Regions from separate parts of the Micromonospora sp. NPDC049900 genome, predicted to be linked through region 1. Evidence: predicted binding sites of a transcription regulator. Region 1 holds the regulator's gene; each other region holds the start of a gene.
The links. Region 1 encodes HrcA, which represses chaperone genes, less so after heat shock. Its sites were predicted from a motif close to GGTTNGCACNCTCNNNNNGAGNGTGCNAACC; they were not measured.
Positions count from the first base shown of each region.

Region 2: a site for HrcA is predicted at 4,121-4,151, ahead of groL (chaperonin GroEL). Genes of this name have one in related genera too.
Region 3: a site for HrcA is predicted at 3,032-3,062, ahead of groES (co-chaperone GroES). Genes of this name have one in related genera too.

Region 1 covers NZ_JBITKM010000020.1:26,561-34,380, forward strand. The annotation lists gene ybeY (rRNA maturation RNase YbeY) at 1-285, opposite strand, end outside; gene ACIBMZ_RS27655 (PhoH family protein) at 301-1,359, opposite strand; gene ACIBMZ_RS27660 (serine hydrolase domain-containing protein) at 1,584-2,930, opposite strand; gene ACIBMZ_RS27665 (histidine triad nucleotide-binding protein) at 2,960-3,322, opposite strand; gene ACIBMZ_RS27670 (16S rRNA (uracil(1498)-N(3))-methyltransferase) at 3,394-4,128, opposite strand; gene dnaJ (molecular chaperone DnaJ) at 4,130-5,275, opposite strand; gene hrcA (heat-inducible transcriptional repressor HrcA) at 5,349-6,371, opposite strand; gene ACIBMZ_RS27685 (DUF4870 domain-containing protein) at 6,581-7,231, shown strand; gene hemW (radical SAM family heme chaperone HemW) at 7,252-7,820, opposite strand, start outside.
Region 2 covers NZ_JBITKM010000001.1:254,430-262,249, reverse strand. The annotation lists gene ACIBMZ_RS01185 (S8 family serine peptidase) at 1-946, shown strand, start outside; gene ACIBMZ_RS01180 (GNAT family N-acetyltransferase) at 997-1,938, shown strand; gene ACIBMZ_RS01175 (hypothetical protein) at 2,008-2,250, shown strand; gene groL (chaperonin GroEL) at 2,303-3,925, opposite strand; gene ACIBMZ_RS01165 (hypothetical protein) at 4,199-5,236, opposite strand; gene ACIBMZ_RS01160 (cold-shock protein) at 5,559-5,759, opposite strand; gene ACIBMZ_RS01155 (GNAT family N-acetyltransferase) at 5,970-6,500, shown strand; gene paaN (phenylacetic acid degradation protein PaaN) at 6,939-7,820, opposite strand, start outside.
Region 3 covers NZ_JBITKM010000001.1:558,786-566,605, forward strand. The annotation lists gene ACIBMZ_RS02650 (sugar ABC transporter substrate-binding protein) at 1-468, opposite strand, end outside; gene ybaK (Cys-tRNA(Pro) deacylase) at 666-1,145, opposite strand; gene ACIBMZ_RS02660 (methyltransferase domain-containing protein) at 1,241-2,485, opposite strand; gene groES (co-chaperone GroES) at 3,196-3,510, shown strand; gene groL (chaperonin GroEL) at 3,581-5,224, shown strand; gene ACIBMZ_RS02675 (molybdopterin-dependent oxidoreductase) at 5,344-6,990, shown strand; gene ACIBMZ_RS02680 (WhiB family transcriptional regulator) at 7,048-7,434, opposite strand; gene ACIBMZ_RS02685 (response regulator transcription factor) at 7,689-7,820, shown strand, end outside.

The DNA.
Region 1 (7,820 bases):
GAGCACGATGTCACCGAGCAGGGCCGGTTCGCCACCGGCGGCGGCGTTCTCCCCCGGCCCGTGGTCGACGCTGCCCTCGTCCATGGGGAACGCGAGTACGTCGGTGGGACCGTCGCCACCCATCCAGCGATGGTTCAGCTCGGTCATGTAGTCGATGTCGACCAGCAGCACGGAGAGCTCGGCGAGGGGGTTGACCCCCATCTCGTCGAGCGCGTGCCGGGCGACGGCGAGCACGGCGTCGGTGTCGACCTCGACACCGGACTCGTTGGCGATCTCGATGGACAACTGTCTTCCCTCGGTCTAGCGGCGCCGGCCGGCGCGGTTGCCCTGGGCGGTACGCCCGGCCACCGCGTGCACGCCCTGGGCCTGCTGGTTCTCCCGCTCGGCGTCCCACCGGGCGTACGCGTCGACGATCTCACCGACCAGCCGGTGCCGCACCACGTCGGCGCTGGAGAGCTGCGCGAAGTGCACGTCCTGGACGCCCTCCAGGATCTCCCGGACCACGCGCAGCCCGCTGGTCGTCCCGCCGGGCAGGTCCACCTGGGTGACGTCACCGGTCACCACGATCTTGGAGCCGAACCCGAGCCGGGTGAGGAACATCTTCATCTGCTCGGGCGTGGTGTTCTGCGCCTCGTCGAGGATGATGAACGCGTCGTTGAGCGTCCTGCCCCGCATGTACGCCAGCGGGGCGACCTCGATCGTGCCCGCCGCCATCAGCTTCGGGATGGACTCCGGGTCCAGCATGTCGTGCAGCGCGTCGTAGAGCGGGCGCAGGTAGGGGTCGATCTTCTCGTTGAGCGTGCCGGGCAGGAAGCCCAGCCGCTCCCCCGCCTCGACCGCCGGTCGGGTCAGGATGATCCGGTTGACCTGCTTGGCCTGCAACGCCTGGACCGCCTTCGCCATGGCGAGGTAGGTCTTGCCGGTGCCGGCCGGGCCGATCCCGAAGACGATGGTGTGCGCGTCGATCGCGTCGACGTAGCGCTTCTGCCCGAGCGTCTTGGGGCGGATGGTCCGCCCGCGCCGGGACAGGATGTTGAGCGTCAGGACCTCTGCGGGCCGCTCCGCGCCGCCCTGTTCGAGCATGCCGACGGTACGCCGGACGGCGTCTGTGGTCAGGGTCTCGCCTTTCTCGATCAGTTCGAGGAGTTCGCTGAAGATCCGCTCGGCGAGGGCGTTGTCGGCGGGGGCACCGGTGATCGTGATCTCGTTGCCGCGTACGTGCACGTCACTGTTCACGGAGCGCTCGACCAGTCGCAGGATCTCGTCACCCGCGCCGAGCAGGTTGACCATGATCTTCGAGTCGGGGACCGTGATCTTGGTCTGCACGCGGGGCGGGCCGGGAGGTGGGGTGCCGGTCATAGGTCGGGCCGAGGGGCCCTGCGCCACCTGCTCTCGATCTCGGCGCCGGGCATGCTGCCACGGCGTGCGGATGTTGACTCCATCGTATCGGTTCGACGGCGTGGACACGCCGCCCATTTCCCCCGGGAACGGCCGGTCGTGGCCTCGGGTGCGCCTGCTCACAGGGGCGGGGCGGAGTGGTCGCCGCGCCATCCGGCGACTGGTGCACAAGTGGACAAAAATCCTCAGCCGCCGGCCCGGAAGTCGTACCGGTCGAAGGTCTCCTGCCGTCGGGTGAACCGATACGTCGCCCAGTGCATCCGGACCACCTCACCGGCGGAGTCCCGGGTCAGCCGGAGCAACTCGCCGACCTCCCGCCCGGAGACCGTCCGGAACACGTCCGGCCGCTCCGGCACCGGCGTGAAGACCGCCGGCGGCTTCTCCGACGGGTCACCGGCGCCCCGGGCCTGCAGGGTGCCGTCGTGCCAGCCGAAGACGTACTCGAAACCCTCGCCCCACCAGCGACCGAGCAGCCCGCGCAGGTGCTCCGGGGCCGGCGTACCCGGCCGCCACGGCACGATGTCGGCCGGATCCTCCTCGACCGAGGCGGCGAGCAGCCGGTGCGGCAGCTCCAGCACCTCCACGGCGGTGCCGGAGGACCCCAGGACGGCGGCGCCGAACGCGGCGGGAGTCCCCTCGCCGCCCCGCCGGCCGTACACGCCGGCCAGGAACCCGGGCATCGCGCCGTCGTGCCCGACGTGCACCACCCGCTGCCCCTGCGGCACCAGGATCAGGCCCAGGCCGAAGCCACCCGACCACGACGTCTCGTCGGTGACCGTCACCGGCCAGCGCATCTCCTCCAGCGTGGCCGGTGCGAGCACCGCGCCGGTCGGGTCCAGTGCCGCCGGGTCGGCCAGGAAGGCGGCCCAGCGGGCCATGTCACCGGCGGTGCTCCACAACTGCGCGGCGGGCCCGACCGCGCCGAAGTCGGTCGGCGGCTCCGGGCGCGCCTCGTCGGAGTACGCGTCCACCAGGAACCCGGTCGCCGCGCGGGGACCCGGGTCGACCGTGGTCGCGGTCAACCCCAGCGGGGCGAGTACCCGCTCGGTGAGCACCTCGGCCCAGCTCCCGCCCCGCACCTCGCCGACCAGCCGGCCGAGCAGGGCCATCCCCAGGTTCGAGTAGTGGTAGCGACGGCCGGGCGGCAGTACCCGCTCCGCCCGGGCCAACTCGGCGACCAGCCGCTCGGTGTCCGGTGCCCGTAACGTGTCCCAGACGTCGCCGTACGGCTCCCGTTGCAGGCCGGCGGTGTGCGACAGCAACCGACGCACGGTCGACTCGCCGTGTGCCGGCAGGTCCAGGTGCCGGTCCAGCGGATCGTCGAGGTCGAGCAGGCCGTCGTCGCGGCACTGGAGGGTCAGCACGGCGGTGAACGTCTTGGTCACCGACCCGATCCGGAACCGGGTGTCCGGGTCCAGCGCGGTGTCGTTGCCGGTGCCGCCGACCACGCACGTCCACGGCGGGCGGTCGGCCCGGTGCAGTGCCGCCGCCACGGCCGGTACGCGTCCCCGGGCCTGGACCTGCCGCACCATCCGGTCCAGCCGACCGGAGGCGGTTGTTCTCACGCCACGCTCCGGGCCAGCATCGGCCCGAGCGGTGCACCACCCAGCAGGTGTGCGTGCACGTGGAAGACCTCCTGGCCGCCGTACACGCCGGTGTTGAACATCAGCCGGAAGCCGTCCCCGACCAGCCCCTCGTCCTCGGCCACCGCGGCGGCCGTGGCCAGCACCTCTCCGGCCAACGCCGGATCACCGGCGGCCAGGGTGGCCACGTCGGCGTAGTGCTCCTTGGGGATCACCAGGACGTGTACCGGCGCCTTCGGGTCGATGTCGCGGAAGGCGAGCGTGGTCGGGGTCTCGCGGACCACGGTCGCCGGGATCTCCCCGGCGACGATCCGGCAGAACAGGCAGTCAGGAGTACTCACCGGGGCAGTGTAAGGAAGGGCACCCTCCTAACGTCTCCGGCATAGCAGGGGTCCCCTCCTTACATCCCCGGTCACCAGCGCAGCAGGCGGGTGGCGAGCACGGCCAGGGCGGCCACTCCGGCGGTGGAGGTGCGCAGCACCGACGGCCCGAGCCGGACCGGCTGCGCGCCGGCCTCCTGGAAGGCGGTCAGCTCGGCCGGGCCGATGCCGCCCTCCGGGCCCACCACCAGCACGATCTCGCCCCGGTCGGGCAACTCGACGGTGGTCAGCCGGTCGCTCGCCTCCTCGTGCAGCACGTAGCCGGCGGCGGCACCGGCGATCCGGCGGGCCACCGCCGTGCTGGACTCGTCGGGAGCGCCGGCCACCACCGGCAACCAGGCCCGGCGAGCCTGCTTGGCCGCCTCCCGGGCGGTCGCCACCCACTTGCCCCGGGCCCGTACGCCTCGTTCGCCGCGCCACTGCACCACGGAGCGGGACGCCGCCCAGGGGACGATCTCGTCCACGCCCGTCTCGGTCATCGCCTGCACGGCCAGCTCACCCCGGTCGCCCTTGGGGATGCCCTGCACCACCACCAGCCGTGGGTTCGCCGCGTCGACGTACCCACGGGTGGTGACGGTCAGGTCGAGGGTGCCCCGGCCGACGGCGGTGACCACGGCCTCGGCGGTGCCGCCCCGACCGTCGGCGAGCAGCAGTTCCTCGCCGACCCGGAGCCGCTGCACGGTGGCCGCGTGGTGGCCCTCCGGGCCGTCGAGCACCGTCGAGTCGCCGGTGGGCAGCGACTCGACCAGGAAGAGCGGCGCGGACACCTCAGGCGTGACCATTGAAGGCGTCGCGCATCCGGGAGAAGAAGCCGCCCTGCTTGCTCAGCTCGGCGACCTCCTCTCCCCGGGTCTTGGCGAAGTCCCGCAGCATCCGCTCCTGGTCGGCGTCGAGCTTGGTCGGGGTACGCACGTCGAGGTGGACGTAGAGGTCACCCCGACCGGCACCGCGCAGGTGCGGTACGCCCCGGGCCCGCAGCCGCAGTGTGCTGCCCGGCTGGGTACCCGGCTTGACGTCGACCGGCTCCTCGCTGTCCAGCGCCTTGATGGTCAGCCGGGTGCCGAGGGCGGCGGCGGTCATCGGCACGGTGACCCGGCAGTGCAGGTCGTCGCCCTTGCGGGAGAAGACGTCGTGCGGCCGTTCGTGGATCTCCACGTAGAGGTCACCGGCGGTGCCGCCACCCGGGCCGACCTCGCCCTGCTGGGCCAGGCGGATCCGCATCCCGTCCTCGACGCCGGCCGGGATCTTCACGGTCAGCGAGCGGCGGGTGCGGACCCGGCCGTCACCGGCGCAGGTGGGGCAGGGGTGCGGGATGGTGGTGCCGTAGCCCTGGCAGACCGTGCACGGCCGGGCGGAGACCACCTGGCCGAGGAAGGTGCGCTGCACCGACTGCACCTCGCCCCGGCCACCGCACGCCTCGCAGGTGGCCAGGTGGGTGCCGGCGGCGGTGCCGGCCCCGGTGCAGGTGGTGCAGAGGACCGCGGTGTCGACCGTGATCGGGGCCTCGACCCCGAAGGCGGTCTCGTTCAGGTCCAGTTCGAGCCGCAGGATCGCGTCGGCCCCGGGACGGGTACGCGGTCGCGGGCCGCGCCCGGCGCCGGTGGCCCCGCCGAAGAAGGCGTCCATGATGTCCTGGAAGCCGACGAAGGGACCGGCGCCACCGGGGCCGCCCGGTCCACCGGCACCGCCGCCGCCCGGGGCGAGCGGATCGCCGCCGAGGTCGACGATCTGCCGTTTCCGGTCGTCGGACAACACCTCGTACGCGGCGTTGATGTCCTTGAACTTCTCCTGCGCCTCCGGGTCCGGATTCACGTCCGGGTGGAACTGGCGCGCCAGCTTGCGGTAGGCGCGCTTGATCTCGTCGTCGGAGGCGCCTCGGCTCACGCCGAGAATGCCGTAGTAGTCCCTGGCCACTGGGTTCCGTGTCCTCGTGTTCGTCTCGCGTTACGCCGGTCGGTGGCGGCAGCCTGCCGTCGGCCCTGACTGGTCAGTTCTGGGCCAGCAGCTCGCCCACGTAGCGTGCCACGGCCCTCACCGTGGCGATTGTTCCGGGGTAGTCCATCCGGGTCGGTCCCAGCACGCCCATCCCCCCGACGATGGTCGCGCCCGGGCCGTATCCGGTGCTGACCACGGACGCCGCCCGCAGGTTGTCGATCTGGTTCTCGTCGCCGATGCGGACCCGCAGCGTGCTCGGCTCGACCTCGCCGATGAGCTTGAGCAGCACCACCTCCTCCTCAAGCGCTTCGAGGATGGGGCGCAGCGACCCCTGGAAGTCGAGCAGACCGCCCCGGGCCAGGTTGGCGGTGCCGGCCAGGGCGAGCCGCTCCTCGTGCCGTTCGACGAGGGTCTCCAGCAGGACGGTGGAGAGCGTGGTCATGGCCGCGCGCAGGTGCGGCGCGCACTCGTCGATGAGTGTCTGCACCAGCGGTGGCGTGTCGGACAGGCGGATGCCGACCAGCTTCTCGTTGACCAGTCGGCGCAGGTCCAGAACGTCGTCGGCGGGGACCGGCGCGGGCAGTTCGACCAGCCGCTGCTCGACCCGACCGGTGTCGGCGATCATCACCAGCGTCAGCCGGGTGGTGGAGATCGGCACGAGTTCCAGGTGCCGGACGGTGGAGCGGGCCAGGCTCGGGTACTGCACCACGGCGACCTGGCGGGTGAGTTGCGCGAGCAGGCGTACGGTGCGGTGCACCACGTCGTCGAGGTCCACCGCGCCGACCAGGAACCGTTCGATCGCCCGCCGTTCGGCCGGGCTGAGCGGCTTGACCCGGCTGAGCCGGTCGACGAAGAGTCGGTAACCGCGGTCGGTGGGCACCCGCCCGGCACTGGTGTGCGGCTGGCGGATGTAGCCCTCCTCCTCCAGCACGGCCATGTCGTTGCGCACGGTGGCCGGGGAGACGCCGAGTTGGTGCCGTTCGACGAGTGCCTTGCTGCCGACCGGCTCCTGGGTGGCGACGTAGTCCTCGACGATCGCCCGGAGCACGGCGAGTTTCCGGTCGTCGAGACCCATCCCCCACCTCCTGTCGCAGGTCAGTCCGGAGCGCTCAGAGTGCCAGAGGAACACTCTGGCACTCGACTGTAGCGAGTGCCAGTCTACGTCGGTGTTCCCCTGCCCGCGATGATCAAGTCGCCCCGGTCGTGGCGGAGACCGGCCGACGGGTTGACACGCCCCGGTGTCGCTATGGTGCGTCCGTTGCCGCTGGCACCTACCGTGGCCACATGACTGAACCACCTCGTCCTCCAGGGTCCGGCGACGACCCCACTTCTCCACTGTCGGGCTCCTCCGGCCAGCCCGGCTATCCCCCGCCCGGCGGCTATCCGCCGCCCACCGGCGACCAGCCCCCGCCGCCCGGCGGTTACGGCCCGCCCGGTGACCACCCGTCGTCCGGCGGCTACCCGCCGCCCGGCGGCTATCCCCCACCGGGTGGCTATCCCCCGCCGGGCGAGTACCCGCCGGGTGGCGCGCCCGGTGTCGGGTACCCGACGGGCGGCTACGGTCCCCCCGGTGGCGGCTACGCCAACAACGACGACAAGACCTGGACGCTGATCGCCCACTTCGGTGGCCCGCTCGGGGTGATCGTGGGCGGGGGTCTGCTGGGCTGGGTCGCGCCACTGATCGCGATGATGACCCGGGGTCAGCAGAGCCCGGTGGTCCGGGCGCACTCGGTGGCCGCCGTGAACTTCCAGATCACCTGGGCGATCGCCGGGTTGCTCAGTTGGGTGCTCACCGCGATCACCTGCGGCCTGCTGTTCTTCGTGCCGTTCCTGGTCTGGATCGTGCCGGTGGTCTTCGGCATCATCGCCGGGGTCAAGGCCAACGAGGGCGCCCTCTACCGCTACCCGATGACCTACGCCTTCGTGAAGCGCTGACCCCTCGCCGGAGGGGTTGGTCAGGGCAGCAGGTCCCGCACCACGGCGTCGGCGAGCAGCCGGCCGCGCACCGTGAGGACGGCGCGGCCGGCCGCGTGGGCGGGTGCGGCGAGCAGTCCCTGCGCCACCGCCCGCGTGGCGGCCGCCCGACCGGCGTCGTCGAGGACGTCCAACGGCAGCCCGGACGCGAGCCGCAGCCGGAGCATGACGTCCTCCATGTGTGCCTCGCCGCCGGTGAGCACCTCCCGGGCCAGTCCGGGAGACTCACCGGCGGCCAGCCGGCTCGCGTACTCGCGGGGGTGCTTGACGTTCCACCAGCGCACCCCACCGACGTGGCTGTGCGCACCCGGGCCGAGGCCCCACCAGTCGCCGCCGGTCCAGTACAACAGGTTGTGCCGGCACCGGGCGGCCGGCGTCCGCGCCCAGTTGGACACCTCGTACCAGGAGAAACCGGCCGCGCCGAGGGCGGCCTCGGCGGCCAGGTAACGCTCCGCGGCGACGTCGTCGTCCGGGTACGGCAGTTCCCCGCGCCGCATCCGCGCGGCCAGCCGGGTGCCGTCCTCGACGATCAGGGCGTACGCGCTGACGT
Region 2 (7,820 bases), on a different contig from region 1:
CGGGCCGCCCTGGAACATCACCATGATCGGCGCGGACCGGGTCTGGTCCGAGCTGGGGGTGACCGGTGCCGGGGTGACCGTGGGCAGTTCGGACTCCGGGGTGGACGCCGGGCACCCGGCGCTGACCCCGGGCTTCCGGGGCGGCGACGACTCGTGGTTCGACCCGTGGAACGACACCCGTACGCCGACCGACCGCAGCGGGCACGGCACCCACACGGCGGGCAGCGCCGTCGGGCGGGACGGCATCGGCGTGGCACCGGGAGCGCAGTGGGTGGGCTGCGTCAACCTCGACCGCAACCTGGGCAACCCCGCCGCGTACCTGGACTGTCTCCAGTTCATGCTGGCGCCCTTCCCGCCGGGCGGCGACCCGTTCGCGCAGGGACGCCCGGCCCGGGCACCGGAGATCCTGACCAACTCGTGGGGCTGCCCGTCGATCGAGGGTTGCGCCCCCCGGACACTGCTGCCGGCCGTCGACGCCCTGGAGGCCGCCGGGATCCTCGTGGTGGCCGCCGCCGGCAACACCGGCCCGTTCTGTCGATCCATCCAGGACCCGCCGGCCCCCTACCCGGACGTGCTGACGGTCGGCGCGGTGGACGAGCGGCGACGCGTCACCGACTTCTCGTCCCGGGGACCCACCCCGTCGGGAGTGCACAAACCGGACCTGGTGGCGCCGGGCGAGGACATCCTCTCCGCGATGCCCGGAGGTGGCTACGCCGCGCTCGCCGGCACGTCGATGGCGACCCCGCAGGTGGCCGGCGTGGTGGCGTTGATGTGGTCGGCCAACCCGGACCTCGTCGGCGACCTGGACCGAACCCGACGCATCCTGCGCGAGACGGCCACCCCGATCGACGTCCCGAGCGGCACCGGCACCTGCGGCGGTACGGCGAACGTGGCCGGCGCCGGGCTGGTCGACGCGTACGCCGCCGTCGAGGCCGCCCGGGGCTGACGTCCGATCGGGTCTGACACCGGACCGGATGTGATCTAGGGTCGGCAGCCATGGACGGGACCACCATCGCCGAGTTGAGCGTCGAGCGGGCCGCCGAGGTGGTGGAGGTCTGCCGCCGGGCGCTCGACCTGCCGGAGGACGCGGCCGAGGCGGAGCCGCTCGTGGCGACGCTCTGGCACCGGGCCGCCGCCGACCGGCCGGTGCGGGTGTTCGGCGCGTACCGGGGTGAAGACCTGGTCGGGGTCCTGATCGGCTCGCTCTCCGGCGAGGCCGGGCACGTGGACCTGCTGGCGGTGGACCCCGAGGTCCGTCGTCAGGGCGTGGCCCGGGCCCTGCTCGGGCACGCCGAGCGGGTGCTGGCCGAGGCGGGCGCGGCCGAGATGGTGCTCGCCGGGAACCCGCCCCACTACGGCTGGCCCGGCGTCGACGTCCGCTACACCCCGGCGATCTGTCTCGCCCTCGCGCTCGGCTACCGCCAGGACCGTACCGCCTGGAACATGACCGCCGACCTGTCGTCCGACTCGTCACCGGCGCTGCGCTCCACCGAAGCGGCCGAGGCCCGGTTGGCCGGGCAGGGCGTGACGGTACGCCGGGCCGAGCCGGCCGACCTGCCGACGCTCGCCGCGTTCGCGCAGACGACCTTCGGCGGGGCGTGGGACGCCGAACTGGCCGGTTCGGTGGGCCGCCCCGACGCCGGCTGCCACCTGGCCGAGCGCGACGGTGCACTGCTCGGCTTCGCCGCGTACGGGTCGTCCCGGCCGAGTTGGTTCGGGCCGATGGGCACCGCGCCCGCCGCCGAGGGGTCGGGCATCGGCGGTGTCCTGCTCCGCCGCTGCCTACGGGACCAGCGGGCGGCCGGTGTCGAGTTCGCCCAGATCGGCTGGGTCGGGCCGGTGCCCTTCTACTCGCGCAGTGCCGGGGCCCGGATCGAGCGGGTCTTCTTCCTGTACCGCAGGGCGCTCACCGGTCGGAACGAGTCAACCGGCGCATAGCCGCCGATAGCACCGTTCCCCCACCCCGGTCATCGACGCCCCCTACGGTTTTGCGTAGAGGAGGCAGCCATGACCACGGATGACGAACAGACCCGGGACACCCTGGCGGTGCCCCTGGTCGCGGTTCCCGAACTCCCGGCCCAACTGCCGATCGACCGGCTGGACTACGGCGACGCCGAGCAGTTGGCGGAGATGTTCGGGGCCGCCGAGCCCCCCGAGGAGCCGCTCATCCTGGTCGACGAACCGGCACCGCACCACGGGCCGTACGAGCGGGCGCGGCACCAGCGCGACGAACGGCCACTGCCGACATAGGGAAGGGGCGGACCGCTGACGCGGTCCGCCCCTTCCGGCGTTGGAGCTGGACTCAGAAGTCCATGTCCCCGCCACCCGGACCAGCCGGGGCGGCCGGGGTCTTCTCCGGCTTGTCCGCCACGACGGCCTCGGTGGTGAGGAACAGCGCGGCGATCGACGAGGCGTTCTGCAGCGCCGACCGGGTCACCTTGGCCGGGTCGATGATGCCCGCGGCCAGCAGGTCGACGTACTCACCGGACGCGGCGTTGAGGCCGTGACCGGCGTCGAGGTTGCGGACGCGCTCGACGACGACGCCACCCTCCAGGCCGGCGTTGACGGCGATCTGCCGCAGCGGGGCGTCCAGCGCGATCTTCACGATCTGCGCGCCGGTCGCCTCGTCGCCGGCCAGGTCCAGCTTGTCGAAGGCGGTCTTGCCGGCCTGCACCAGCGCGACGCCACCACCCGGGACGATGCCCTCCTCGACGGCGGCCTTCGCGTTGCGGACGGCGTCCTCGATGCGGTGCTTGCGCTCCTTGAGCTCGACCTCGGTGGCCGCGCCGACCTTGATCACCGCAACACCGCCGGCCAGCTTGGCCAGACGCTCCTGCAGCTTCTCCCGGTCGTAGTCGGAGTCGCTCTTGTCGATCTCGGCCCGGATCTGGTTGACCCGGCCCTGGATCTGCTCGGCGTCACCGGCACCGTCGACGATCGTGGTCTCGTCCTTGGTCACCACGACCTTGCGGGCGCGGCCCAGCATGTCGAGACCGGCGGCGTCCAGCTTGAGGCCGACCTCCTCGCTGATGACCTGGCCACCGGTGAGGATGGCGATGTCGGTCAGCATGGCCTTGCGGCGGTCACCGAAGCCCGGCGCCTTGACGGCGACCGACTTGAAGGTGCCCCGGACCTTGTTGACCACCAGGGTGGCCAGGGCCTCGCCCTCCAGGTCCTCGGCGATGATCAGCAGCGGCTTGCCGCCCTGCATGACCTTCTCCAGGATCGGGAGCAGGTCCTTGACCGACGAGATCTTGCTGTTGGCGATCAGGATGTACGGGTCGTCGAAGACGGCCTCCATACGCTCCGGGTCGGTCATGAAGTAGGCCGAGATGTAGCCCTTGTCGAAGCGCATACCCTCGGTGAGCTCCAGCTCCAGCCCGAAGGTGTTGCTCTCCTCGACGGTGATGACGCCTTCCTTGCCGACCTTGTCCATCGCCTCGGCGATGATCTCGCCGACGCTGGTGTCACCAGCGGAGATGGAGGCGGTGGAGGCGATCTGCTCCTTGGTCTCGACGTCCTTGGCGAGCTTCAGCAGCTCCTCCGAGACGCTGGCCACGGCCGACTCGATGCCCCGCTTCAGGGCCATCGGGTTGGCGCCGGCGGCCACGTTGCGCAGACCCTCGCGAACGAGAGCCTGGGCCAGGACGGTCGCCGTCGTGGTGCCGTCACCGGCCACGTCGTCGGTCTTCTTGGCGACCTCCTTGACCAGCTCGGCGCCGATCTTCTCGTACGGGTCCTCGAGCTCGATCTCCTTGGCGATGCTCACACCATCGTTGGTGATGGTGGGGGCACCCCACTTCTTCTCGAGCACGACGTTGCGGCCCTTGGGGCCGAGGGTCACCTTCACGGCGTCGGCGAGCTGGTTCATGCCCCGCTCGAGGCCGCGGCGAGCCTCTTCGTCGAACGCGATCATCTTGGCCATACGGCGTTGTCCTCCTGGACACTCACGGACCAGCCGGGGTGTGCCCCGGACGGGCCGTCTGGTGTACGCACCTTGGGACGTCGCCACCTGGCGACGGCGACGTCTCCTCGGCCGGGCCGGATAGCCCGCGACGACCGGCCACTGCCCCGCCCGGGGTGGTCCCCCGAGTGCGACGGTGGCCCCACCGTCCCGACCAACTGGCACTCACGCCATGCGAGTGCCAATGACTTGTTTAGCACTCTGCCCTGCCGAGTGCAAGCACGACCGCCGCGATCAGCCGAGTTCGTGCGCCAGTTGGGCGTCGTTCACCGGCCCCTCGTGTGCCCGCTGCTCGGCGTACGTGACGACCAGCCCGACCAACTGGGCGAGGTGGGCCGGCAGGGTCAGCAGCGCCGCCATCACCGTCACCAGGACCGTGCCGACCGTCACCGTCCGGGTGTCCATCGGGCCGGTGCCGATGAGCAACAGCCCCACCTGCTCGATCCCGGCCGCCACCAGCGACACGGCGATCACCGCGCCGATCACCAGCGCCAACCGGCCGAGCAGCAGACCCAGCCGCTGCCGCAGCATCTGGTGCGAACGGCCGATCGGGTTGTCCCGCTCGAAGAGATAGACCGGGCCGACCATGGCCAGCGCGAAGACCGCGTAGATGCCGGGCAGGAAACAGAGGCAGAGACCGAACAGCACGATCATGCCGACCAGCAGTGTCCAGCCCCACAGCCCGAGCGCCCGCCGGAGCCCGTAGCGCAGGGCGGTGCCGAGGTCGACCGGCGCACCGGCCGCCTGCCGGGCGATCACCCAGGTACCGGCCGCCCACCCCACGCACTGCGCCAGGCTGGCGACCAGACCGGCCCCGAACAGGCTGCCCACCCAGATGACGGCGTCGGCCCAGAACCCGGCGGGCAGCGCCTCACTGTCGCGGGCGAGCTGCTCCTCCCAGCGCGCGGAGGGATCGACCACCAGCCCGAGCACCGCCACCACCACCGCCGGCAACACCTGGGTGACCAGCACGATCGGCAGCAGCACCGGCCAGCCCCGGCGGAGCGCGCCGACGCTGCGCGCGTACCAGCCGCCCACTCCGGCACCGGGCGGATTCACCAGCGGGCTGGCCGGGTCGAGGCCGTACCCCGGCTGCGGATACCCACCATGGGCCGAGGCCGGATACGGCTGGCCCGGATAGGGCTGACCGGGATAGGGCTGGCCCGGGTACGGCTGATCGGGGTAGGGCTGGCCGGGGTAGGACTGGCCCGGATGGGGCGTCGGTGCGCCCGGCTGGCCGGACACGTCGGCGTGCCGATCAGGCCCGGTCACGGACGAGCCGGGCCCGGTCACGGACGAGCCGGGCCCGGTCACGGACGAGTCGGGCCCGGTCACGGACGACTCAGGCTCGTTCGCGCGTGAGTCGGACCCGTCCGTCGACGGGGTCGGCTCGTTCGCAGGCGAGGGCCGGCCCGGCTCGTCGGAGGACGAGGACGGACCCGCCGGGGGCGGCTGGTCGGACATGGACGCTCCTCAGCGATGGCTGGATCGGCACATGATCTTCCCTGGTCGGCCCCGGCGCCGCAGCCCTGCACCGGCCACGATCCCATAACCCCGCCAGACGATCAGTCGGCGAGGCGGACGGGGTCGGTGCTCAGATGGCGCGGACCCGCTCTGCCTGGGGGCCCTTCTGGCCCTGGCCGATCTCGAACTCCACCCGCTGGCCGTCGTCCAGCGCCTTGTAACCGTCCATCTCGATCGCGGAGAAGTGGACGAAGACGTCCTGCCCGCCGTCGACGGCGATGAAGCCGTAGCCCTTTTCGGCGTTGAACCACTTCACGGTGCCCTGTGCCACGGTGTTGTCCTCACTCTGCGCGGCGTACCACAACTCCGGGCACCGGCACGCCGAGCACCCGGAGACCACCGGTTTCAGCGATCCGCGACGACCCCGAAAACGGTGACCGAAATCGCACGGTACACGAGGCGTGACGACCGCGCACGACCACAAATCGGGCGTATTCCGACTGACGGCATCGCCGTACGTCATTGTGGTAAGCATGCCGACATGACCAGCACCATGGACGGGGCCGACACCCTGCGCGCGGACGTCCGCCGGGTCGAGCCGACGGACGCAGCCCGGATGCGGGCCCTCCGTCTGGAGATGCTCGCCGACGCCCCGCTGGCCTTCCTGGAGACCATCGCGGAGGCCGCAGCCCGCCCGCACGCCGAGTACGCCGCCCGAATCGCCCAGGTCTCGGCCGGCACCCACACCGCCCAGTTCGTGGCCGACCCCGGCGGCCGGCTGGTCGGGCACGCCGGCGGTGTCGCCCACCCCACGGAACTCGCGGTCACCGTGGTCTACGCGGTCTACGTCACCCCGACCTGGCGCGGCACGGGCCTGCTCGCGGACCTGATCGAAGCGGTGGGCGCCTGGTCCCGGGACTGCGGGCGGCGCGAGCTGATGCTCGAAGTCGTGGTGGGCAACGACCGCGCGTACCGCGCCTACCAACGGATCGGCTTCGCCGACACGGGCGTACGAGTCCCGCACCCGACCGTCCCCGCCCTCCGCGAACTCCAGATGCGCCGACGCGCGTAGTTGGGAGTGGGGTGGGGGTTTCCGGGCAGCCCACCCTGCTCCGGGCGGTCAGGCTTGATCCCTCCGCAGGGTGGGCTGCCCGGAAACCCGACGTGGTCCGGCTGGTCTCGTGGGTCGTCCTCGGGTTGGCCCCACTCGCCCTCTCCCTGCTGGGGCGACCCCTGACGGTCGTGGGGAGGCGGAACGGCCGGGTTGTCCCGGCGGGTGCGGCGCGCGCCAGGTCCCCTGCGCCGCCTTTGCTCTGCGTCAACCCACGCAACGAACAGGGCGATTCGTTCCTTCTGACAGAAAGCGCACTGGCAGAGCCCTGGCAGTTGCCCAGAACCAGCACGCTTTCCCGGAAGTGTTGCGTGGAGTGAAGCAGAGCGAAAGCGGCAGGCGGGAGTACCGCCGGGGTTCCGGGGCAGCCCACACCGCAAGCAATCGAAACCCATACCCCTAGGCGTGGCGGCGGCTCTGCACGATGCGGAAACGGTTGGCGACGTACGCGCCGTCGGTCAGCGCCGAGTTGGCCGCCGCGTTCGCGCCGCTGCCGTGGAAGTCGGAGAACGCCGCCGACTGGTTCACGAAGACGCCGCCGGTGAGGTTGCCGGACAGGTGCACCCCGACCTCGATCGCGGCGCTCTCGGCGGCGTCCAACACCGCCTCGTCGGTGGAGTAGACGGCTGCGGTCAGCGCACCCTTCTCCCCCACGGTCGCCCGGAGGATGTCCAGGCTGTGCGTGGTGGAGTCGGTGGCGATGGCGAAGGAGATCGGCCCGAACCACTCCCGCGAGTAGGTCGCCGTGTCGCCCGCGTCCAGCTTGACGACCGTCGGCGTACGCACCACCGCGTCCGGGAACGACGGGTGCGTGACGGCACGCGACTCCAGCACCGGCGTACCGACCTTGGTCACCTCGTCGAGGCGGTCCAGGACGCCGTCGTTGACGATGGCGCCGGTCAGCTCGACCCCCCGGGCCGGGTCGGCGGTGAGCTTGCCGACGGCGGCGGCGATCCCGGCGGCCACCTCGTCGAAGCTCTTGTGCCCCTGGTCGGTGTCGATGCCGTCCCGGGGGATGAGGATGTTCTGCGAGGTGGTGCACATCTGACCGCTGTAGAGCGTCAGGGTGAAGCCGAGGTTGCGGCACATGCCGGCGAAGTCGTCGGTGGAGTCGACCACGACCGTGTTGAGTCCGGCCTTCTCGGTGTAGACCGCCGCCTGGCGGGCGTTGGCCTCCAGCCAGTCGCCGTACTCGGTGGACCCGGTGAAGTCCACGATCTTGACGGCCGGGTGCAGAGCCAGGGTCGAGGCCAGCTTCTCGCCGGGCGCCTCAGGGGCGAG
Region 3 (7,820 bases), on a different contig from region 1:
GCACTTGACGAGGCCCTCGCCCTGGAGCTTGCCGACCGCCTCGTTGTCGAAGCTGACGTAGTACTCCGCCGAGCCACCGAGGGTGAGGCGGTCGTAGTCGATCGTGGCGACGCCCTGCGACTTGGCCTTGTCGAGCACGGCCTTGCCGGTGCCGGAGTCCAGGTTGACGATCATCAGCGCGGTGACGCCGCTGGTGATCATCTGGTCGGCGATGGTCTGGAAGGCGTTCTTGTCACCCTGGGCGTTCTGGATGTCGTACTGAACGTTGGCGGCTTTGAACGCCTCCTCCAGGAACTTACGGTCCGCGCTCTCCCACCGGACCGAGGACTTGCTGTCCGGCAGGATCACCCCGATCTTCGGGGTCTTGTCGGAACCGGCCTGGTCGCCGCCGGAGTCGTCGCCGCAGGCCGTCAGGGAGCCGAGGGTCAGGAGACCCACGGCGCCGACGGCGAGGAAGCCCTTGCGCATCTGCAGGGTCCTTTCGAGGGTGGGGGAAGGTATCGGTGTTTGTTTTGTTGTGTCCGGCAACGTATTGCGCCCCACCCGTCAGCACAAGAGCGCGATGGCGATGAGTTTGTTGTCGGCAGTAACAATTCAGCAACGCCGAGGACACCCGCCCGGTACGCGGCCGGACCGCGACGGGTGAGTGCGCAGGTGGGGTGTTGTCAGCCGGTGGTCAGCGCGGCGGTGCGGGCCTCGGTCAGCGTCACGAGATCCGTGGGCGCCAACTCCACCTGGAGACCCCGGCGACCGGCCGACACGTACACGGTCGGATGGGCCAGGGCGGAGCCGTCGACCACCGTGGGGAGCCGCCTGCGTTGGCCGAGCGGGCTGATGCCGCCCCGCACGTACCCGGTGGCGCGCTCGGCCACCGCGCGGTCGGCCAGCGCCGCCCGCTTGCCACCCACGGCGGCGGCGAGGGCCTTGAGATCCAACTCGCCGGTGACCGGCACCACCGCCACGGTCAGCGCGCCGTCGACCTCGGTGACCAGCGTCTTGAAGACCCGCTCCGGCGCGACCGCGAGCGCTGCGGCGACCAGCGCGCCGTAGTTGGCGGCGTCCGGCGAGACGTCGTACGGATGGGTGCGGTGCGTGATCCTCCGCTTCGCCAGCAGCGCGATCGCCGGCGTCCCCCGTCCCGCCATGCCCGTCAACCTAGTCCGCCGACCGTCCGGCAGGCCAGCGGCGGGTCCGGTGTGGCCGCAGGCGGGCGGTGCTGGCCGTGCGGTGATCCGGCGGGTCAGGTCACCGGCTGGCAGACCAGCACCGTCGGGGCGTCGGCGACCCGGGTCAGCACCAGGCTGGCCGACTGGTCACCGGCCAGCCGCAGGTCCCGCCGGAGCCGTTCCGGTTCCAGCGCGGAGCCCCGCTTGAGGATCTCGACCCGACCGACCCGACGTTCCCGCAGCAGTGCCCGCAGCCGCTTGAGCGAGAACGCCAGCACGTCCGTCACCTCCAGGCAGCGGGCGTACGGGGTGGGGGTGGCCCGGTCGGCGTAGAGGTAGGCGATGCTCGGGTCGGCCAGCGAGGCGTCCAGGTCTTCGGCCAACTCGGCGACCAGGTGCGCCCGCACCACCGCCGAGTCCGGGTCGTAGACGAACCTGCGTACCGGCCCGACCGGCGCCTGCGCCGTCCCCTGTCCGATGAGCTGATGCACGCGCGGCCCGTCGCCGAGATGTAAGGAGGGGACCCCTGCTATGCACGAGGCGTTAGTAGGGGGCCCTTCCTTACAAAGGGTCGCGCGGCGGGGGTGTTCGGCGAGCGGGCCACACCAGAGGGCCGCCTCCACCAGGTCGCCGTCGACGCCGACCCACTCGGCCTCGGCACCGGCCGGGATCAGCGCGTGGTCGATCCCCGGTGCCACCTTGACCACCGTGCGCGGCACCCGTTCGGCGAGCCCGACGACGAAGTCCCAGGGCGGCGAGTACGCGTTCGGGTCGAAGATCCGGCGACCGGTGCCGGCCCGGCGGCGGGCCGGATCGCAGAAGACCGCGTCGACCCGGGTCACGTCGACGGTGGTCGCGTCGGCGCACTCCACCGAGACGAGGTCGGCCACCCCGGCGGCGTGCGCGTTCGCCTCGGCGAGCGCGGCGGTGAGCGGGTCGGCCTCCACGGCGTACACCCGGATGCCGGCGCGCGCGGCGGCCAGCGCGTCCGCGCCCAAACCGCAGCCCAGGTCCGCCAGGGTGCCCACCCCGGCGGCCCGCAGTCGTCGGGCCCGACGGTCCGCGACGATCCGTCGGGTGGCCTGCTCCAGGCCGGGCCGGGTGAAGAACATGCCGCTTGCCTCCGGCCCGAACTTGCCGGTGGCGCGGCGGCGCAACTCCGCCTGGGTCAGTGCCGTGGCCGCCAGTCCGGGCGGCACCCCGGCCGCGCGGAGCGTGGCCGCCGCGTGCAGCGGGTCACCGCCGGCGACCCGCCCCGCCGCGTCGAGCGCCGCCGACCCCTCGTCGGTACGCAACACGGCGAACTGCTCCACATCCACCCGCCCATTGTTCCGACCCGCCCCCGACACCGGCCCGCCCGCCCCCGCCGCGGCGCTGTCCGGTTCATGATCATGCTCGATCCGTGTTCGAGTGGTCTCGCAGTCGCCTGGATGCCACTCGAACCTGGATCGAGCGTGACCTTGACGGCGTTCGCGGCATCCCGCCCACCGTCGATCACGCAGCAGCCCGCCCATCGCCCCGTCGATGCGGCGGCTCGCACCGTCGCTCCGCCGATCATGGACTCATGGCTCACGCAAATGCCCATATCGCGGCGTTTCGTCGACCACAACTCCATGATCGACGAGGCGACGGGCGACGGGCGACGGGCGACGGGGCAGCGGGGTGGCGGGAAGGCGGGGCCGGCGACGGGGTGCATCGCGGCTGGTGGAGCGCCGATTACGGCAGCGTGTGGTGTGGGTGGTGACGAAGGCGTGCCGGGCGGCCGGGGTGAAGGTGGGCGTCGGGCAAGAGTGCGGAAAGAGTGGCGACACGAGGTGGTGGGTTGGCACTCTCCTTGACGGAGTGCTAGCCGAGGAATAACCTGCGATTAGCACTCTCACCCTGAGGGTGCCAACGTCCGGGCCCTGGTGCCCGGGGGTTGAACGCCAGGCGGACCGGCACCCGCGACGACGGCCCCGCCCGGTGGCATGTGGCAATTGACGCCGGTCGGCATGCCGACCGGTAACGAAACCAAGTACCCCAGGAGGGTATGCCCGTGACTACCGCGACCAAGGTTGCGATCAAGCCGCTCGAGGACCGCATCGTGGTCCAGGCGAACGAGGCCGAGACCACCACCGCCTCGGGCATCGTGATCCCCGACACCGCCAAGGAGAAGCCGCAGGAGGGCACCGTCCTCGCTGTCGGCCCGGGCCGGATCGACGACAAGGGCAACCGCGTGCCGATCGACGTCTCCGTCGGCGACACCGTCCTCTACTCGAAGTACGGCGGCACCGAGGTCAAGTACGCCGGCGAGGAGTACCTGGTGCTCTCCGCCCGCGACGTCCTCGCGGTCATCGAGAAGTAACCAACCGATCAGTGACGTTGCCCCGGTCCGGCTCGCCGGGCCGGGGCAACCTCGCGTCGAAGGGACATTCATGGCGAAGATCCTGAGCTTCTCGGACGACGCCCGGCACCTGCTGGAGCACGGTGTCAACGCGCTCGCGGACGCGGTCAAGGTCACCCTCGGGCCGCGCGGGCGCAACGTCGTCCTGGACAAGAAATTCGGTGCGCCGACGATCACCAACGATGGTGTGACCATCGCCAAGGAGATCGAGCTCACCAACCCGTACGAGAACCTCGGCGCGCAGTTGGTCAAGGAGGTGGCGACCAAGACCAACGACGTCGCCGGCGACGGGACCACCACCGCGACCGTGCTGGCCCAGGCCATGGTCCGCGAGGGTCTGCGCAACGTCACCGCGGGTACCAACCCGGCCGGTCTCAAGCGGGGCATCGACGCGGCCTCCGCGAAGGTCTCCGAGGCGCTGCTCGGCAAGGCCGTCGAGGTCTCCGACAAGAAGGCCGTGGCGCACGTGGCGACGGTCTCCGCGCAGGACTCCACCATCGGTGAGCTGATCGCCGAGGCGATGGAGCGGGTCGGCCGCGACGGTGTGATCACCGTCGAGGAGGGCTCCGCCCTGCACACCGAGCTGGACGTGACCGAGGGTCTCCAGTTCGACAAGGGCTTCATCTCGCCGAACTTCGTCACCGACGTGGAGTCGCAGGAGTCCGTCCTGGAGGACGCGTACATCCTGATCACCACGCAGAAGATCTCGGCGATCGAGGAGCTGCTGCCGCTGCTGGAGAAGGTCCTCCAGAACAACAAGCCGCTGCTGATCATCGCCGAGGACGTCGAGGGTCAGGCCCTGTCCACCCTGGTGGTCAACGCGATCCGCAAGACCCTCAAGGTCTGCGCGGTCAAGGCGCCCGGCTTCGGCGACCGCCGCAAGGCGATGCTCCAGGACATGGCGGTCCTGACCGGTGCCGAGCTGGTCGCGCCCGAGCTGGGCTACAAGCTCGACCAGGTCGGCCTGGAGGTGCTGGGCACCGCCCGGCGCATCGTGGTCGACAAGGAGAACACCACGATCGTCGACGGTGGCGGGCAGGCCACCGAGGTCACCGACCGGGTCGCGCAGATCCGCAAGGAGATCGAGGCCTCGGACTCCGAGTGGGACCGGGAGAAGCTCGCCGAGCGGCTGGCCAAGCTCTCCGGCGGCATCGCGGTGGTCAAGGTCGGCGCGGCCACCGAGGTCGAGATGAAGGAGCGCAAGCACCGCATTGAGGACGCCATCGCCGCGACCAAGGCAGCGGTCGAGGAGGGTACGGTCCCCGGTGGCGGTGCCGCCCTGGCCCAGATCCTGCCGGTGCTCGACGACGACCTGGGCTTCACCGGTGACGAGAAGGTCGGCGTCTCGATCGTGCGCAAGGCGCTCGTCGAGCCGCTGCGGTGGATCGCCCAGAACGCCGGCCACGACGGGTACGTGGTGGTGCAGAGGGTCGTCGCCGCCGAGTGGGGCACCGGCCTGGACGCCGCCACCGACGAGTACGTCGACCTGGCCAAGGCCGGCATCATCGACCCGGTCAAGGTGACCCGTAACGCCGTCACCAACGCCGCGTCGATCGCCGGTCTGCTGCTCACCACCGAGAGCCTCGTGGTGGAGAAGCCGAAGGAGCCGGAGCCCGCCGCGGGCGGTCACGGTCACGGCCACGGTCACGGCCACCAGCACGGCCCGGGTTTCTGACCCGAAGAGATCCGGACGCGGGGCGCATCGTCGACGACGGTGCGCCCCGCGCGTTCCGGCCCGGTCACGCCGCGTCGAGGTGACTACCGGTCGGGCGTACGGTCGGAAACACTGGACCGGTGAGCAGTACGACACCCCGGTACGCCGCCCTCGCCGGTGTCGCCGCCGCAGCGGCGGCCATCGGTGCCGCCGAAGTGGTGGCGGTGCTGACCGGTCCCCGCTCCGCCCCGCTGGTGGCGGTGGGTGGGCTGGTCGTGGACGCCGCCCCCGAGCCGATGAAGCGGTTCGGCATCGCGGTCTTCGGCACGTACGACAAGATCGCCCTGCTGGTCGGGACGGCGGTGCTGCTGGCCGCCTTCGCCGCCCTGCTGGGCGTGCTGGCCGTACGCCGTCTGGTGGTCGGTCTGGCCGGCATCGCGGCGTTCGCCGCGCTCGGCGCCGGCGCGGCGCTGACCCGGGCCGGTGCGCAGGGCGTGGACGTGCTGCCGTCGCTGGTCGGCGCGCTGGTCGGCGGCGTGACGCTCTGGGCGTTCGTCGCCGGTCCGCTGGAACTCGATCCATGGCCCTGGTCCCCGCCGACCGAACAGCGTCCACCCGGCCCGGACGAAGCCGGACCGCCGCACGCATCCGGCCCGGACGAAGCCGGGCCGCGGCATTCGCCCGTGCCGGACGGGGCGGGGTCGCGGCGGCGTACCGATCCGGAGTCGCGGCGGCGGTTCCTCACCGGCGTCGGCGGGGTGCTCGGGGTGGCGGTCGTCGGCGGTGCGGCCGGGCGGTGGTGGTCCGGTCGACGCGGTGTCGCCGACGCACGGGCGGCGATCACGCTGCCCGCCCCGGTCTCCGCCGCGCCGCCGCTGCCCGCCGGGGTCGACCTGGAGGTGCCGGGCCTGGCGGGCTACGTCACGGAGAACCGACGCTTCTACCGCATCGACACCGCGCTGGTGGTGCCGCAGGTGGATCCCGAGACGTGGCGGCTGCGCATCCACGGTCGGGTGCGCAATCCGGTGACGCTGAGCTTCGCGGACCTGTTGGCCCGACCGATGGTGGAGCGGTACGTCACGCTGGCCTGCGTCTCCAACGAGGTCGGCGGCGACCTGATCGGCAACGCGCGGTGGCTCGGCGTACCGATCCGGGAACTGCTCGACGAGGTGCAGCCGCTCGACGGCGCGGACCAGGTGGTGGGGCGCTCGGTGGACGGCTGGACCTGCGGTACCCCGACGGCGGTGCTGCGGGACGGGCGGGACGCGTTGCTCGCCGTGGGCATGAACGGCGAACCGCTGCCGGTGGCGCACGGCTTTCCCGCCCGGATGGTGGTGCCCGGTCTCTACGGCTACGTGTCGGCGTGCAAGTGGATCACCGAGCTGGAGCTGACCAGCTTCGCCGACTTCGACGCGTACTGGGTGCCTCGGGGCTGGTCGGCCGAGGGGCCGGTGAAGACGCAGTCGCGGATCGACACGCCCCGTCCGCGCCACCGTCCGGCCGCCGGCCCGGTCACCGTGGCCGGGGTGGCGTGGGCGCAGCACCGGGGCGTACGGCGGGTCGAGGTACGCGTCGACGGCGGGCCGTGGCAGGAGGCGGAATTGGCGCCGACCGCCTCGGTGGACACCTGGGTGCAGTGGTCGTGGCGGTGGACGGCGACGCCCGGCGAGCACACGCTCCAGGTCCGCGCGACGGACAGTACCGGTGAGACGCAGACCGGTCAGCGGCAGGCGGTGGCACCGGACGGCGCGACCGGCTGGCACTCGGTCACCCTGACGGTCGAGTGACGCACAGACCGACGCCGCGCTTCCGGGGGGCGGGAGCGCGGCGTCGGGGGCGTTCGGTCAGGCGACGTTGCGTTGGGGCGGCGGCAGGGTCGACTTGTGGGAGCTGCCCAGCCGGGCCTCCAGCCGGTTGACGTCCACCCGGCTCTGCCGACGGTCGGCGAGGTCCTCCCAGCCGACCGCGAGCAGGCGCAGGCGCTCCGACTCGCTGAACCCACCCCAGACGCCGTACGGCTCCCGCACCGCCAGCGCGTGTGCGGCGCACTCGGCCCGGACCGGGCAGGCGCGGCAGACGTTCTTGGCGGAGGACTCGCGCCGCAGCCGGGAGGATCCACGCTCACCGTCGGGGTGGAAGAACTGGGCGCTGTCGCGGCCACGGCAGGAGCCGAGCCGCTGCCAGTCCCACAGGTCGATGATGGGTCCGGGCAGTCTACGTACGTTCGACATCTGCACCCCTCCTCTCGCGCGGCACCGCGAGATACTTCGTGGCCGGTTGTCCGGGCGGCGGGCCGCGCAGGCGCACCGTTCCCGGCCTGAGCCCCTCGGTACCCAGCCCTCTCTCGGCTCACACGTGTGTGATCCAAAACCTTTGGCGGATTGGGGCATATGCCCTATCTGTCGGAAAAGTTGGAAGAGTTGCCGGGAACCTCCTCCCGACCCCACCCCGTCATGGTCTGCTCGTGTGCGGAAGGGAGATCACAGTGCGTACGGTTCTCGTGTGCGTTCGGACGCCGCTCGCGGCGCAGCACCTGACCTCCGCGGCGGCGCGGTTGGGACTGTCGGGTGCGGTCCGAACGGCGGTCTCCGATCCGGAGGTGATGCTGCGGCTCGCC